Regions from separate parts of the Bradyrhizobium sp. LB8.2 genome, predicted to be linked through region 2. Evidence: predicted binding sites of a transcription regulator. Region 2 holds the regulator's gene; each other region holds the start of a gene.
The links. Region 2 encodes PhoB, which activates phosphate uptake and scavenging genes when phosphate is short. Its sites were predicted from a motif close to TGTCATNNANCTGTCAT; they were not measured.
Positions count from the first base shown of each region.

Region 1: a site for PhoB is predicted at 1,850-1,866, ahead of ABIB06_RS26950 (UDP-2,3-diacylglucosamine diphosphatase). Genes of this name have one in related genera too.
Region 3: a site for PhoB is predicted at 1,434-1,450, ahead of ABIB06_RS08420 (DUF47 domain-containing protein). Genes of this name have one in related genera too.

Region 1 is NZ_JBEPQV010000025.1:119,279-123,482, forward strand. It holds gene ABIB06_RS26935 (c-type cytochrome) at 1-511, shown strand, start outside; gene ABIB06_RS26940 (Lrp/AsnC ligand binding domain-containing protein) at 508-753, opposite strand; gene thiD (bifunctional hydroxymethylpyrimidine kinase/phosphomethylpyrimidine kinase) at 884-1,684, shown strand; gene ABIB06_RS26950 (UDP-2,3-diacylglucosamine diphosphatase) at 1,890-2,702, shown strand; gene ABIB06_RS26955 (glycosyltransferase family 4 protein) at 2,716-3,759, shown strand; gene ABIB06_RS26960 (threonine/serine dehydratase family protein) at 3,823-4,204, shown strand, end outside.
Region 2 is NZ_JBEPQV010000007.1:197,726-201,929, reverse strand. It holds gene ABIB06_RS11800 (aspartate aminotransferase family protein) at 1-174, opposite strand, end outside; gene ABIB06_RS11795 (GcrA family cell cycle regulator) at 630-1,142, shown strand; gene phoB (phosphate regulon transcriptional regulator PhoB) at 1,272-1,982, opposite strand; gene phoU (phosphate signaling complex protein PhoU) at 1,998-2,714, opposite strand; gene pstB (phosphate ABC transporter ATP-binding protein PstB) at 2,726-3,547, opposite strand; gene pstA (phosphate ABC transporter permease PstA) at 3,544-4,204, opposite strand, start outside.
Region 3 is NZ_JBEPQV010000005.1:52,682-56,885, forward strand. It holds gene ABIB06_RS08415 (inorganic phosphate transporter) at 1-729, opposite strand, end outside; gene ABIB06_RS08420 (DUF47 domain-containing protein) at 745-1,389, opposite strand; gene ABIB06_RS08425 (branched-chain amino acid ABC transporter permease) at 1,548-2,516, opposite strand; gene ABIB06_RS08430 (branched-chain amino acid ABC transporter permease) at 2,518-3,381, opposite strand; gene ABIB06_RS08435 (ABC transporter substrate-binding protein) at 3,454-4,204, opposite strand, start outside.

The sequences.
Region 1 (4,204 bases), on a different contig from region 2:
CTATCTGAAAACACTGCCGGCCGTTGCAGGCAAGGTGCGCGACCACGATGTGCGCTTTCCCTTCGACATCCGGCGCAACGTCGGCATCTGGAAACTTTTGTTTATGGACGGCAAGCCTTTCGTCGCCGACAGCGCGAAGTCGCCGCAATGGAATCGTGGCGCCTATCTCGTCAACAGTTTTGGCCATTGCGCGGAATGCCACAGCCCGCGCAATGCGCTTGGCGGCATCATCGCCGGAGAACGCTTCGCCGGCGGGCCCAATCCGGAAGGCGAGGGCTGGGTGCCCAACATCACGCAGAAGGGCCTTGGGGAGTGGAGCGCGAAGGATATTGCCTATCTCCTGAAGACCGGCGAACTCCCCGACGGCGACAGCGTCGGCGGTGCGATGACGCGGGTGATCAAGAACACCTCGCAATTGCCGGACGAGGATCGCGCGGCGATGGCGGACTATCTCAAATCGCTGCCGCCGGTGGACGGTCCGCCGCGACCGAAGCGCAAAGAAGGAAGCTAGGTCGCGCCAAACGCCTTGAAGGTGATGATGGTCAGGGTGTCCTGGATGCCCGGCAGCACCTGCACCTTCTCGTTGACGAAGTGGCCGATATCGGTGTCGTTGTCGACGTAGAACTTCACCAGCAGGTCGTATTGACCGGCCGTGGAATAGATCTCGGAGGCGATCTCGGCTTCGGCAAGCGCATTGGCGACCACATAGGACTGGCCGAGCTTGCATTTGATCTGGACGAAAAAAGGAACCATTGCAGTCACTCCGAAGGCATATCTGACCGGCTAATAGGCCAAAACCGGCCGGATTTGGCAAGCGAACTTGCTGCCTCTGTATATGCGCGCTAGGAGGGGCCATGCTCCCCAGGAAGCGGAAAGTCGGCCCATGATCACCCCCGTGGCGCTCACCATCGCCGGCTCCGATTCGAGCGGCGGTGCCGGCATCCAGGCAGACCTGAAGACCTTTGCCGCGCTCGGTGTCTTCGGCGCTTCCGCCATCACGGCGCTGACGGCGCAGAACACGCGCGGCGTCACCGGCATTCACGCCGTGCCGGCCGAGTTCGTCACCGCGCAGATCGACGCGGTATTCTCCGATATCGAGGTCGGCGCGGTCAAGATCGGCATGGTGGCGCAAGCCGCCAGCATCGATGCGATCGCGGCCGCACTGTCGCGCTGGAAGCCCCAACACATCGTGCTCGATCCCGTGATGGTGGCGACATCGGGTGATCGCCTGCTCGCGTCCGAAGCCATCGACGCCCTGCGCATCAAACTGATGCCGCTGGCCTCGGTGATCACGCCCAATCTGCCGGAAGCTGCGGCTCTGCTCGACGAGCCGGTTGCGACTAGCGAGGCCGAGATCGAGAGCCAGGGGCGCCGGCTGCTGGCGTTGGGCTGCCGTGCGGTCTTGATCAAGGGCGGGCACGGCGAGGGCGCCGAGAGCACCGACTATTTCGTCGATGCCAAGACCACGATCGCGCTCGCCGCGCCGCGCGTGGCCACAAGCAACACCCATGGCACAGGCTGCTCGCTGTCCTCGGCGGTCGCCGCCGGGCTGGCCAGAGGCGAGGATCTCGAGCGCGCCGTGCGCAACGCCAAGGCCTGGATCAGCGCGGCGATCGCGGCCGCCGACCGCTTCAGCGTCGGCCACGGCCACGGGCCGATCCATCATTTCCACAGATTTTACTGAGACCGGCCGCGAGCGCGCGGCCGTTAACCCATCCAGCCAGCAGTTCCGGGTTCTTGCGGAGGTTGCTGCGGCGTGATGTCGCCTGATTGTCGCATGCGACTGATATTCGCGGGGAGGGCAAGGCAAGGCGCGATTCGTATCCGAGGGTGCGTCAAAGGTTCAATTGGTCATCCCCCTGTCACGGGACATTGTTACAGGCTGTCGCATGGGAAGTTACGATGTGAGTGACGAGAGCCCTGAGCGGCGCTTTCGCACGTTGTTCATCTCCGACGTTCATCTCGGAGCCCGCGGTTCTCAAGCCGACCTTCTGCTCGACTTCCTGCGTTTCCATGATGCAGACACGATCTATCTCGTCGGCGACATCGTCGACGGCTGGGCGCTGAAATCGAGCTGGCATTGGCCGCAATCGCATAACGACCTCGTCCAGAAGCTTTTGCGCAAGGCGCGCAAGGGCGCGAAGGTCATCTACATCCCCGGCAATCACGACGAGTTCCTGCGCAACTATTACGGCACGCATTTCGGCGGCATCGACGTCGTCGAGAACACTGTCCACACCGGCGCGGACGGCAAGCGCTATCTCGTCATCCACGGCGACATCTTCGACCTCGTGGTGCAGAACGCGCGCTGGCTCGCCCATCTCGGCGACAAGGCCTACGACTTCGCGATCCAGATGAATCGCTTCGTCAATTTTTTCCGGCGCATGTTCAAAGTGCCCTATTGGTCGCTGTCGCAATGGGCCAAGCAAAAGGTCAAGAACGCGGTCAACTATATCGGCGCGTTCGAGCAGGCGCTCGCCGCCGAGGCGCGGCGCCATGACGCCGATGGTGTGATCTGCGGCCACATCCACTACGCCGTGATCCGCAACGAGGGCGGCATCCGCTACATGAATTGCGGCGACTGGGTCGAGAGCTGCACGGCGCTGGTCGAGCACGACGACGGCCGTTTCGAGATCATCACCTGGGCGGACCAGGCCGAGAAGCCGGCACAGATCCCGCAGGTCGCAGCCAAAGCTGCATAACAAGGGCAGCCTGATGCGCATCCTGGTCGCGACCGACGCCTGGCACCCGCAAGTCAACGGTGTGGTTCGGACGCTGACCAAGCTTGCCGACGCCGCCAAAAGCCTCGACGTCGAATTCTCGTTCCTGACGCCGCAATCGTTCCGCACCTTTGCGATGCCGAGCTATCGTGACGTGCGGCTGGCCATGCCGCGCCCGGCGCGGATCGCGAAGCTGATCGAAGAGGCGCACCCGGACAGCATCCACATTGCGACGGAAGGTCCGATCGGCCTGATGGTCCGCCGCTATTGCCGCCAGCGCAAGCTGCCCTTCACGACCAGCTTCCACACCCGCTTTCCCGAATATGTCCGCGCCCGCGTGCCGGTGCCGGGCTCGCTGATCTGGCGGGCGCTGCGCCGATTCCACAGCCCCAGCCGCGCCGTGATGGCGGCAACGCCTGCGCTCGCCCGCGAGCTGACCGAGCGCGGCTTCGACAATGTGGTGCTGTGGCCCCGCGGCGTCGACACCCATTTGTTCCATCCTCGCGCGATCGATCTCTGTTTGCCGGCACCGGTGTTCCTCTCGGTCGGCCGGGTCGCGGTGGAGAAGAACCTCGAGGCATTCCTTGACCTCGATTTGCCCGGCACCAAGGTGATCGTCGGCGACGGTCCGGCGCGTGTCGCGCTGGAGGAGGCGTATCCGGACGCGATCTTCCTCGGCGAGAAGCACGGCGAGGAGCTGGCCGACATTTACGCGGCCGCCGACGTCTTCGTGTTTCCGAGCAAGACCGACACTTTTGGCCTGGTCCTGCTCGAAGCGCTGGCAAGCGGCCTGCCGGTTGCGGCTTTCCCGGTGAAGGGGCCCCGCGACGTGATCGGCGATGCGCCAGTCGGGGCGCTCGATCACGATCTGCGCAGCGCCTGCTTCGCCGCGCTCGACATCTCCCGTCAGGACTGCGTCGAATTCGCCGCCAACTACACCTGGGATGCCTCGGCCCGGGCTTTTATCGACAGCATTTTGGCGGTCGGCGCGGTACTGCCGGGCCGGAACGGGGCGGAGCCGGCGCGCTTCGTCGCCTGAGCGGAAGAAATCCTCGCGTGGAGGTGTCTTGCCCGCGGCTCGATAGCCGCGATATGGTCGGTCATGACCGAACAGCTCCTCCCGATCGGCCCTGCCGATATCGATGCCGCAGCACGCGTGATCGCGCCCTTCGCCGTCCGCACCCCGCTGCTGTCCTTTCCCGTGCTCAACGAGCGCGTCGGCGCAAAGGTGTTCCTGAAGCCGGAGATGCTCCAGCGCACCGGTTCGTTCAAGTTTCGCGGTGCTTTCAACAAGGTCGCCTCGATCCCGCAGGACAAGCGCGCCGGTGGCGTGGTCGCGTTCTCCTCCGGCAACCATGCCCAGGGCGTGGCGGCGGCGGCAAAAATCCTCGACATGCAGGCGACCATCGTGATGCCCGCGGATGCGCCGCTGTCCAAGCGCGAGCGCACCAAATCCTATGGCGCCGAGGTCGTGCTGTACGACC
Region 2 (4,204 bases):
CGCTTTGACCAGCGCGGGATGGGCATGGCCGAGCGCGTTCACCGCGACACCCGAGGAGAAATCGAGATAGCGCTCGCCATTGATCGCAATCAGCCAGCAGCCTTCGCCGCGCTCGAAACCGAGGTCGGTTCTGGCGAAAACGGGGAGCAAATGCGGCGCTGCGCTGTTGGTCATGATGTCACTTGGATGTTGCGGACGGTGTGACGCGTGCATTGCGCAACGCACCATTGACCGGCCCGGAAAACGAAACGTGCCGCCTTTTCGGGGCGGCACGTGTCACTATCTTATGCTTGGGAAGACGGGTGTCAATGCCGCCCCGGAAAGCCTCGCGAAACGCTGAATCCGTAGTCTTGCGGTGCTGATTTCGCGGATTTCACCACGGAACATGTGGAAGCGAGTCGGCGGACTCTTGCGCGGGAGTCACGCCATATTGTAGCGTTTGGATTGTCAGATACGACATCTCGTGCAGTGGTTCTGATCTCTAAGTCCTTATGTACCGGCGTAAACGTTCGGGCGTTCTAGTCACGCCCGGCGAGCCTTAAGGGATTCTGGCGGCACGGGTTTTTAAAGGCTTAGGCATTCGCTGCGAGGCGCCAGGATGGCAGGCCGGCAGCGAGGGAAAGGGTGCAATGACAGTTTTGACCTGGTCCGATGATCGCGTCGAGCAGCTTAAAAAGCTCTGGGAGGCCGGACTTTCGGCCAGCCAGATCGCGGCTGAGCTCGGTAATGTGACCCGCAATGCCGTGATCGGCAAAGTGCACAGGCTCGGCCTGTCGGGTCGCGCCAAGAGCCCTTCATCGGCAGCGCCCCGGCCGCGCAAGGCGCGCCCCGCGCAGCATATGATGCGGGTGACCCGTCCGATCTCGCGCGGCAACACCGCGCTGGCACAGGCCTTCGAGGTCGAAGTGGAGGCCGAACCGGTCACCTACGACAACGTGGTGCCGATGAGCCAGCGGCTATCGCTGCTCGAGCTGAACGAGGCGACCTGCCACTGGCCGGTCGGCGATCCCTCGACGCCGGATTTCTTCTTCTGCGGCGGCAAGGCGCTTTCCGGGCTGCCCTATTGCGCCCAGCACTCGCGCGTCGCATATCAGCCGGCGTCGGATCGGCGCCGCGCACCAGTGAAGCCGGGCCCGCGCTGAGCTAGCGGATTTAGCTGACTGCAAGGGCGGCGCCGTCACACGATGACGCCTCGGCCCACGTGATGTCGTCCCGGACAAGCGTGCCAAAAGCGCGTGCCGACCCGGAACGACGGCGGAGCTTGAAGCGAGTTACGCCTGCTGCTCCGCCTTGGCAAAACGATCATCCAGCGCGTAGCCGGCGCCGCGGACGGTGCGGATCGGGTCCTGCTCGCGGCCCAGATTGAGCAGCTTGCGCAGGCGGCCGATATGCACGTCGACGGTACGCTCGTCGATGTAGATGTCGCGGCCCCAGACGCTGTCGAGCAGTTGCTCGCGCGAGAACACCCGCCCCGGATGCTCCAGGAAGAACTCCAGCAGGCGATATTCGGTCGGGCCGAGATCGATCGGCCGGCCCGAGCGCGCCACGCGGCGCTTGTCGCGGTCGAGCTCGATGTCGCCAAAGGCGAGCACGGCGGCGAGCCGCTCGGGGCTTGCGCGCCGCAGCAGGCCCTTCACGCGCGCCAGGAGCTCCGGCACCGAGAACGGCTTGACGATGTAATCGTCGGCGCCGGTCGCAAGACCCCGCACCCGCTCGCTTTCCTCGCCGCGCGCGGTGAGCATGATGATCGGGAGCTGCTTGGTCTCGGGACGGGTGCGAAGCCGCCGGCACAATTCGATGCCTGACAGGCCCGGTAGCATCCAGTCGAGCACGATCAAATCGGGAATGTGCTCCTTGAGACGGGTGTCGGCGTCGTCGCCGCGCATGACCGTCTCGACGTCATAGCCGTCGCCTTCGAGGTTGTAGCGGAGAAGCTCGGTCAGGGCTTCCTCGTCCTCAACCACCATAATGCGTGCGCCCATCTGGGTCGTTGCTCCCTAGGTGTTCGGTATCGAGCTGGCGAAGGTCGTCATATCGCCCTTCGGCCGCTTGTCGGTGATCGCCTGGCCCTCGATCATGTAGAACACGGTCTCGGCGATGTTGGTGGCGTGGTCGCCGATCCGCTCGATGTTCTTGGCGCAGAACATCAAATGGATGCAGAACGAGATGTTGCGCGGATCCTCCATCATGTAAGTGAGGAGCTCGCGGAACAGCGAAGTGCAGATGGCGTCGACTTCCTCGTCGCCCTTCCACACCGCCATCGCCGCCGGCAAATCATGTGCGGCATAGGCGTCCAGCACCGACTTGACCTGCTGCTGCACGAGGTCTGTCATGTGCTCCAGGCCGCGGAACAGCTTGAGCGGATGAAAATCCGTCTCCAGCGCCGCGACGCGCTTGCCCATGTTCTTGGCGAGGTCGCCGATGCGCTCGAGATCGGTTGCGACGCGCATGGCGCCGACGATCTCGCGCAGATCGACCGCCATCGGCTGACGGCGGGCGATGGTGAGCACGGCGCGCTCCTCAATGCGCTTCTGCAGCGCGTCGAGTTCGGTGTCGATGGTGACGACGCGCTGGCCGAGCGGAACGTCACGGCGGATCAGCGCGTCGACGGAATCGACGATCATGCGCTCGGCGATGCCGCCCATCTCGGCAACCAGCCGGGTGAGTTCCTGGAGGTCGGTGTCGAAGGCCTTTGCGGTATGTTCAGAACCCATGTCGCGTCTCCTCAGCCGAACCGGCCGGTGATGTAATCCTGCGTGCGCCGGTCGGTCGGCGACGTGAAGATCTTGTTGGTGTCGTCGAACTCGATCAGCTCGCCGAGATACATGAAGGCGGTCTTGTCGGAGACGCGCGCCGCCTGCTGCATGTTGTGGGTGACGATCGCGATCGTGTAGTCCTCGGAAAGCTCCTGGATCAGCTCCTCGACCTTGGCGGTCGAGATCGGGTCGAGCGCCGAGCAGGGTTCGTCGAACAGGATCACCTCGGGCCGCACCGCGACGGTGCGGGCGATGCAGAGGCGTTGCTGCTGGCCGCCGGAGAGCGACAGGCCGGAGGCGTTGAGCTTGTCCTTGACCTCGTTCCACAGCGCGCCGCCGCGCAGCGCCTTCTCGACCCGGCCGTCCATCTCGGACTTTGATATCTTCTCGTAGAGACGGATGCCGAACGCGATGTTTTCGTAGATCGTCATCGGGAACGGCGTCGGCTTCTGGAACACCATGCCGACGCGGGCGCGCAGCAAATTGAGGTCCAGCTTGGGGTCGAGGATGTTGGTCTGGTCGAGCATGAGCTGACCGGTGGCGCGCTGGCCCGGATAGAGGTCGTACATCCGGTTGAAGATGCGCAGCAGGGTCGACTTGCCGCAGCCCGACGGGCCGATGAACGCCGTGACGCGATTGGCGCCGAGCGTCAGGTTGATGTTCTTCAGCGCGTGGTGCTCGCCGTAATAGAAGTTCAGGTTGCGCACGGTCACCTTGGGGGGCGCCTCGGGCAGCACCGGCGCGTGGGGCAGTCCGCCGGCCGCGCTCATCGATACGGAAAGATCACTCATTTTGCGGTCCTCTCGGCGCCAAGGATGCGCGCGCCAATATTCAGGGCAAGAACGGTCAGGGTGATGAGCAGCGCGCCGCTCCAGGCCAGCTGCTTCCAATAGGCGTAGGGGCTCTGCACGAAGTTGTTGATGGTGACCGGCAGGTTCGCCATCGTCTTGTTCAGGCCGAGGCTGAAGAACTGGTTCGACAGCGCGGTGAACAGCAGCGGCGCGGTCTCGCCGGCGACGCGGGCAGTCGCAAGCAGCACGCCGGTGATGAGACCCGATCGGGCAGCACGATAAGCGATGCGCTTGATCACCAGCGAGCGCGGCAGGCCAAGCGCCGAGGCCGCCTCGCGCAGCGCGTTCGGCACCAGCAGCAGCATGTCCTCGGTCGTGCGCAGCACCACCGGGATGACGATGACCGCGAGCGCGAGACTGCCGGCGATCGCCGAGAAGCCGCGCATCGGCACCACCACCGCGCCGTAGATGAACAGGCCGATGATGATCGAGGGCGCCGACAGCAGGATGTCGTTGATGAAGCGGATCACCGAGGTCAGCCGGTCGTTGCGGCCGTATTCGGCGAGATAGGTGCCGGCGAACATGCCGAGCGGCGCGCCGATGCCGACGCCGATCACGGTCATGATCAGCGAGCCGACGATTGCGTTGAGCAGGCCG
Region 3 (4,204 bases), on a different contig from region 2:
GCGGACAATGCGCCAACCACCCATCAGCGTGCCCATTGCCATGGCCGCCTGGCAGGAGAGCACCACCCAGAAGGGCACGAAGAATTCGCCGCCAAGTTGGCCCTGCGAATAGAGCAGCACGGCGATGATGCCCATGGTCTTCTGCGCGTCATTGCCACCATGGCCGAGCGAATAGAGCGAAGCAGAGGCGAACTGCAGGATGCGGAAGGCGCGATCGACGGCAAAGGGCGTGGAGCGCACCGAGGCCCAGGAGACGATCGCAACAAGTACCATCGCGAGCAGGAAGCCGACGAGTGGAGACAGCACGATCGCGATCACCGTCTTGGACAATCCGCTCCAGACCGCCGCCGAAAGGCCTGCTTTGGCAACGCCGGCACCAAATAGACCGCCGATCAATGCGTGGGACGAAGACGACGGGATGCCGAGCGCCCATGTCACGAGGTTCCAGACGATGGCGCCGACCAGCGCCGCGAAGATCACCTGGGCATCCACGATCGCGGGATCGATGATGCCGGTGCCGATGGTCTGGGCGACGTGCAGCCCGAACACCATGAAGGCGACGAAATTGAAGAACGCGGCCCAGAACACCGCGAATTGCGGCCGCAGCACGCGGGTCGAGACGATGGTCGCGATCGAATTGGCGGCGTCGTGCAGGCCGTTCAGGAAGTCGAACAGCAGCGCGACGGCGATCAGTCCGACCAGGACGGGAAGACCCAACGCAACATCCACGGCGCGGCCCCTGCCCTAAACTTGCTCGATGACGATGCTGTTGATCTCGTTCGCGACGTCGTCGAAGCGGTCGGCGACTTTCTCGAGATGGTCGTAGATCTCCGCGCCGACGATGAAATCCATCGCGTTGCCGTCGCGATGCTTGAGGAACAGTTCCTTCAGCCCGATATCCTGGAGATCGTCGACGCGCCCCTCGAGCTTGGTCAATTCTTCCGTGATCGCAGTCAGCATGGCCACGTTCTGACCGATCGCCTGCATCAGCGGCAACGCGCGACCGACCAGATTGGCGCATTCCACCAAGAGCACGCCGATCTCCCGCATCGGCGGCTCGAAGATGCGAACCTCGAACAGCATCACGGCCTTGGCGGTCTGCTGCATCTGATCGATGGCGTCGTCCATCGAGGTGATCAGGTTCTTGATGTCGCCGCGGTCGAACGGGGTGATGAAGGTGCGGCGCACCGCCGTCAGCACCTCGCGGGTGATGTTGTCGGCGTCGTTCTCGAACTGGTTGACGCGCTGGCAATAGACCGGCGTCTCCTCGCCCCCGTTGAGCATGCCCTGGAGCGCGATCGAGCCCTGAATCACGGTCTGGGCGTGGCGGTCGAACAGGTCGAAGAACCGTTCTTCCTTGGGCAGGAAAGCGCGAAACAATCGCATCATGGGGGAGAGACTACCGGTTGGATAATGGCCTAGCCCAAGCGGGCCGTCATGAAACTGTCATAGACCATTTTCGATCCACGCGCGTGCCACCTCACGCCCGTGGAGCCGGATCATCCACCGCTTTCGCGCGCCACCGATTTTTCTGCTACATCAATGACTTACAGCGAACGCCGGAGGTAATGCGCGATTTCGCCGATGACGCCACGGCGGAAGGTGAGCACACAGATCACGAAGATCGAGCCCTGGATCACCGTCACCCACTGGCCGAAGCTCGCCAGATATTGCTGCATGGCGATGATCGCGAAGGCGCCGACCACGGGCCCGAAGATGGTCCCGAGCCCGCCGACCAGCGTCATCAGCACCACCTCGCCGGACATCGACCAGTGCACGTCGGTGAGCGAAGCGTTCTGCGCCACGAACACCTTCAGCGATCCCGCAAAGCCGGCGAGCGTGCCCGACAGGACGAAAGCCAGGAACTTGTACTGATCGGTCCGGTAACCGAGCGAGATCGCGCGCGGCTCGTTCTCACGGATCGCCTTCAGGACTTCGCCGAACGGCGAATTGATGATGCGGTAGATCAGCAGGAAGCCGGCGAGGAAGCCGACCAGCACCACGTAGTAGAGCACGGTCGGCTTGGTCAGATCGAACACGCCGAACATGCGGCCCTGCGGGATGCCCTGGATGCCGTCCTCACCGTGGGTGAACGGCGCCTGGAGGTAGATGAAGTACAGCAGCTGCGACAGCGCCAGCGTGATCATCGAGAAATAGATGCCCTGGCGGCGGATCGAGATGAAGCCGGTGATGAGCGAGAGCCCGAACGCCGCGGCAATGCCGACGAGGATGCCGAGTTCCGGCGGCAACGCCCACACTTTCAGCGCGTGCGCGCTGCAATAGCCGGCGGTGCCCATGAACATCGCGTGGCCGAACGAGAGCAAGCCGCCATAGCCGATCAGGAGATTGAATGCACAGGCGAGCAGCGCGAAGCACAGCGCCTGCATCACGAAGAACGGATAGATGCCGCTGAATGGCACCGCAGCCAGCAGCAGTGCCATCACCACGAACACGATCATCTCGTCGCGGATCGCGCGCGGGGGGGCCGGCAGTGTGTCGTCCGTCAAGGCTGTCATATCAGGCCGCCCTTCCCGTCAATCCCGTTGGCTTCACCAAGAGCACCAGCACCATCAGCACGAACACGACGGTGTTGGAGGCCTCGGGGTAGAAATACTTGGTCATGCCCTCGATCACACCGAGCGCGAAGCCGGTGATGATGGAGCCCATGATCGATCCCATGCCGCCGATCACGACCACCGCGAACACGACGATGATGAGGTCGGCTCCCATCAGCGGCCGCACCTGATTGATCGGCGCCGACAGCACGCCGGCGAGCGCGGCAAGTCCGACCCCGAGGCCGTAGGTCAGCGTGATCATGCGCGGCACGTTGACGCCGAAGGCGCGCACCAGCGTCGGGTTTTCCGTGGCTGCGCGCAAATAAGCGCCGAGCCGTGTCTTCTCGATCAGGAACCAGGTCGCGATGCAGACCACCAGCGAGAAGATGACGACCCAGCCGCGATAGACGGGCAGGAACATGAATCCGAGATTCATGCCGCCCTTGAGCTGGTCCGGAATGGCGTAAGGCAGGCCGGAGGAGCCGAAGTAGTTCTGGAACACGCCCTGCACAATCAGCGCAATGCCGAAGGTCAGAAGCAGACCGTAGAGATGATCCAGCCCGGTCAGCCATTGCAGCATGGTCCGCTCCAGGATCATGCCGAAGATGCCGACGATGATCGGCGCAAGCAGCAACGCCCACCAGTAGTTGATGCCGCCGAGGTTCAGCAGGAAATAGGCAGCGAACGCGCCCATCATGTAGACCGCACCATGGGCGAAATTGATGATGTTGAGCATGCCGAAGATCACGGCAAGCCCGAGACTGAGCAGCGCGTAGAACGAGCCGTTGATCAGTCCCACCAGTAGCTGAGCGTAAAGAGCCTGCATCGATCCCGCACCCGGTCCCTTCGGCGTTCCCTGAAAGTCGCCCGCAGGCCTGATGGCCTGCGGGCGGTTATCTTACTTCTTCAAGAGCGCGCACTTGCTCTCGGACAGCGGCGTGAAGGCCTGGTCGCCCGGCACCGTGCCGACCAGCTTGTAGAAGTCCCACGGTCCCTTGGACTCGGAGGGCTTCTTCACCTCGAACAGATAGGCATTGTGGATGGTGCGGCCGTTGGGCTGGATCTCGCCCTTGCCGAACAGATCGTCTTCCGTCGGCATCGACTTCATCTTCTCGACGACCTTGGCGCCGTCATGCGGGTTGCCGCCGAGCGCTTCCAGTGCCTTGAAATAGTGACGCACGCCTGCATAGACGCCAGCCTGCACCATGGTGGGCGGCGCGTTGCTCTTCATCTTCTCGGCGAAGCGCTTGGAGAACGCCCGGGTCTTGTCGTTCATGTCCCAGTAGAAGGTCTCGGTGAAGTTGAGGCCCTGCGCGGTCTCGAGCCCGATCGCCTTGACGTCGGTGAGGAACAGCAACAGCGCCGCGAGCTTCTGGCCGCCCTTGACGATGCCGAACTCGGCCGCCTGCTTGATCGTATTGGTGGTGTCGCCGCCGGCATTGGCAAGGCCGATGATCTTGGCCTTGGAGGCCTGCGCCTGGAGCAGGAAGGACGAGAAGTCCGGCGTGTTCAGCGGATGCTTGACGCTGCCGACCACCTTGCCGCCATTGGCGGTGATGACCGCAGTGGTGTCGCGCTCCAGCGCCGCGCCGAAGGCGTAGTCCGCGGTCAGGAAGAACCAGGTGTCGCCACCGGCCTTCACCAGCGCC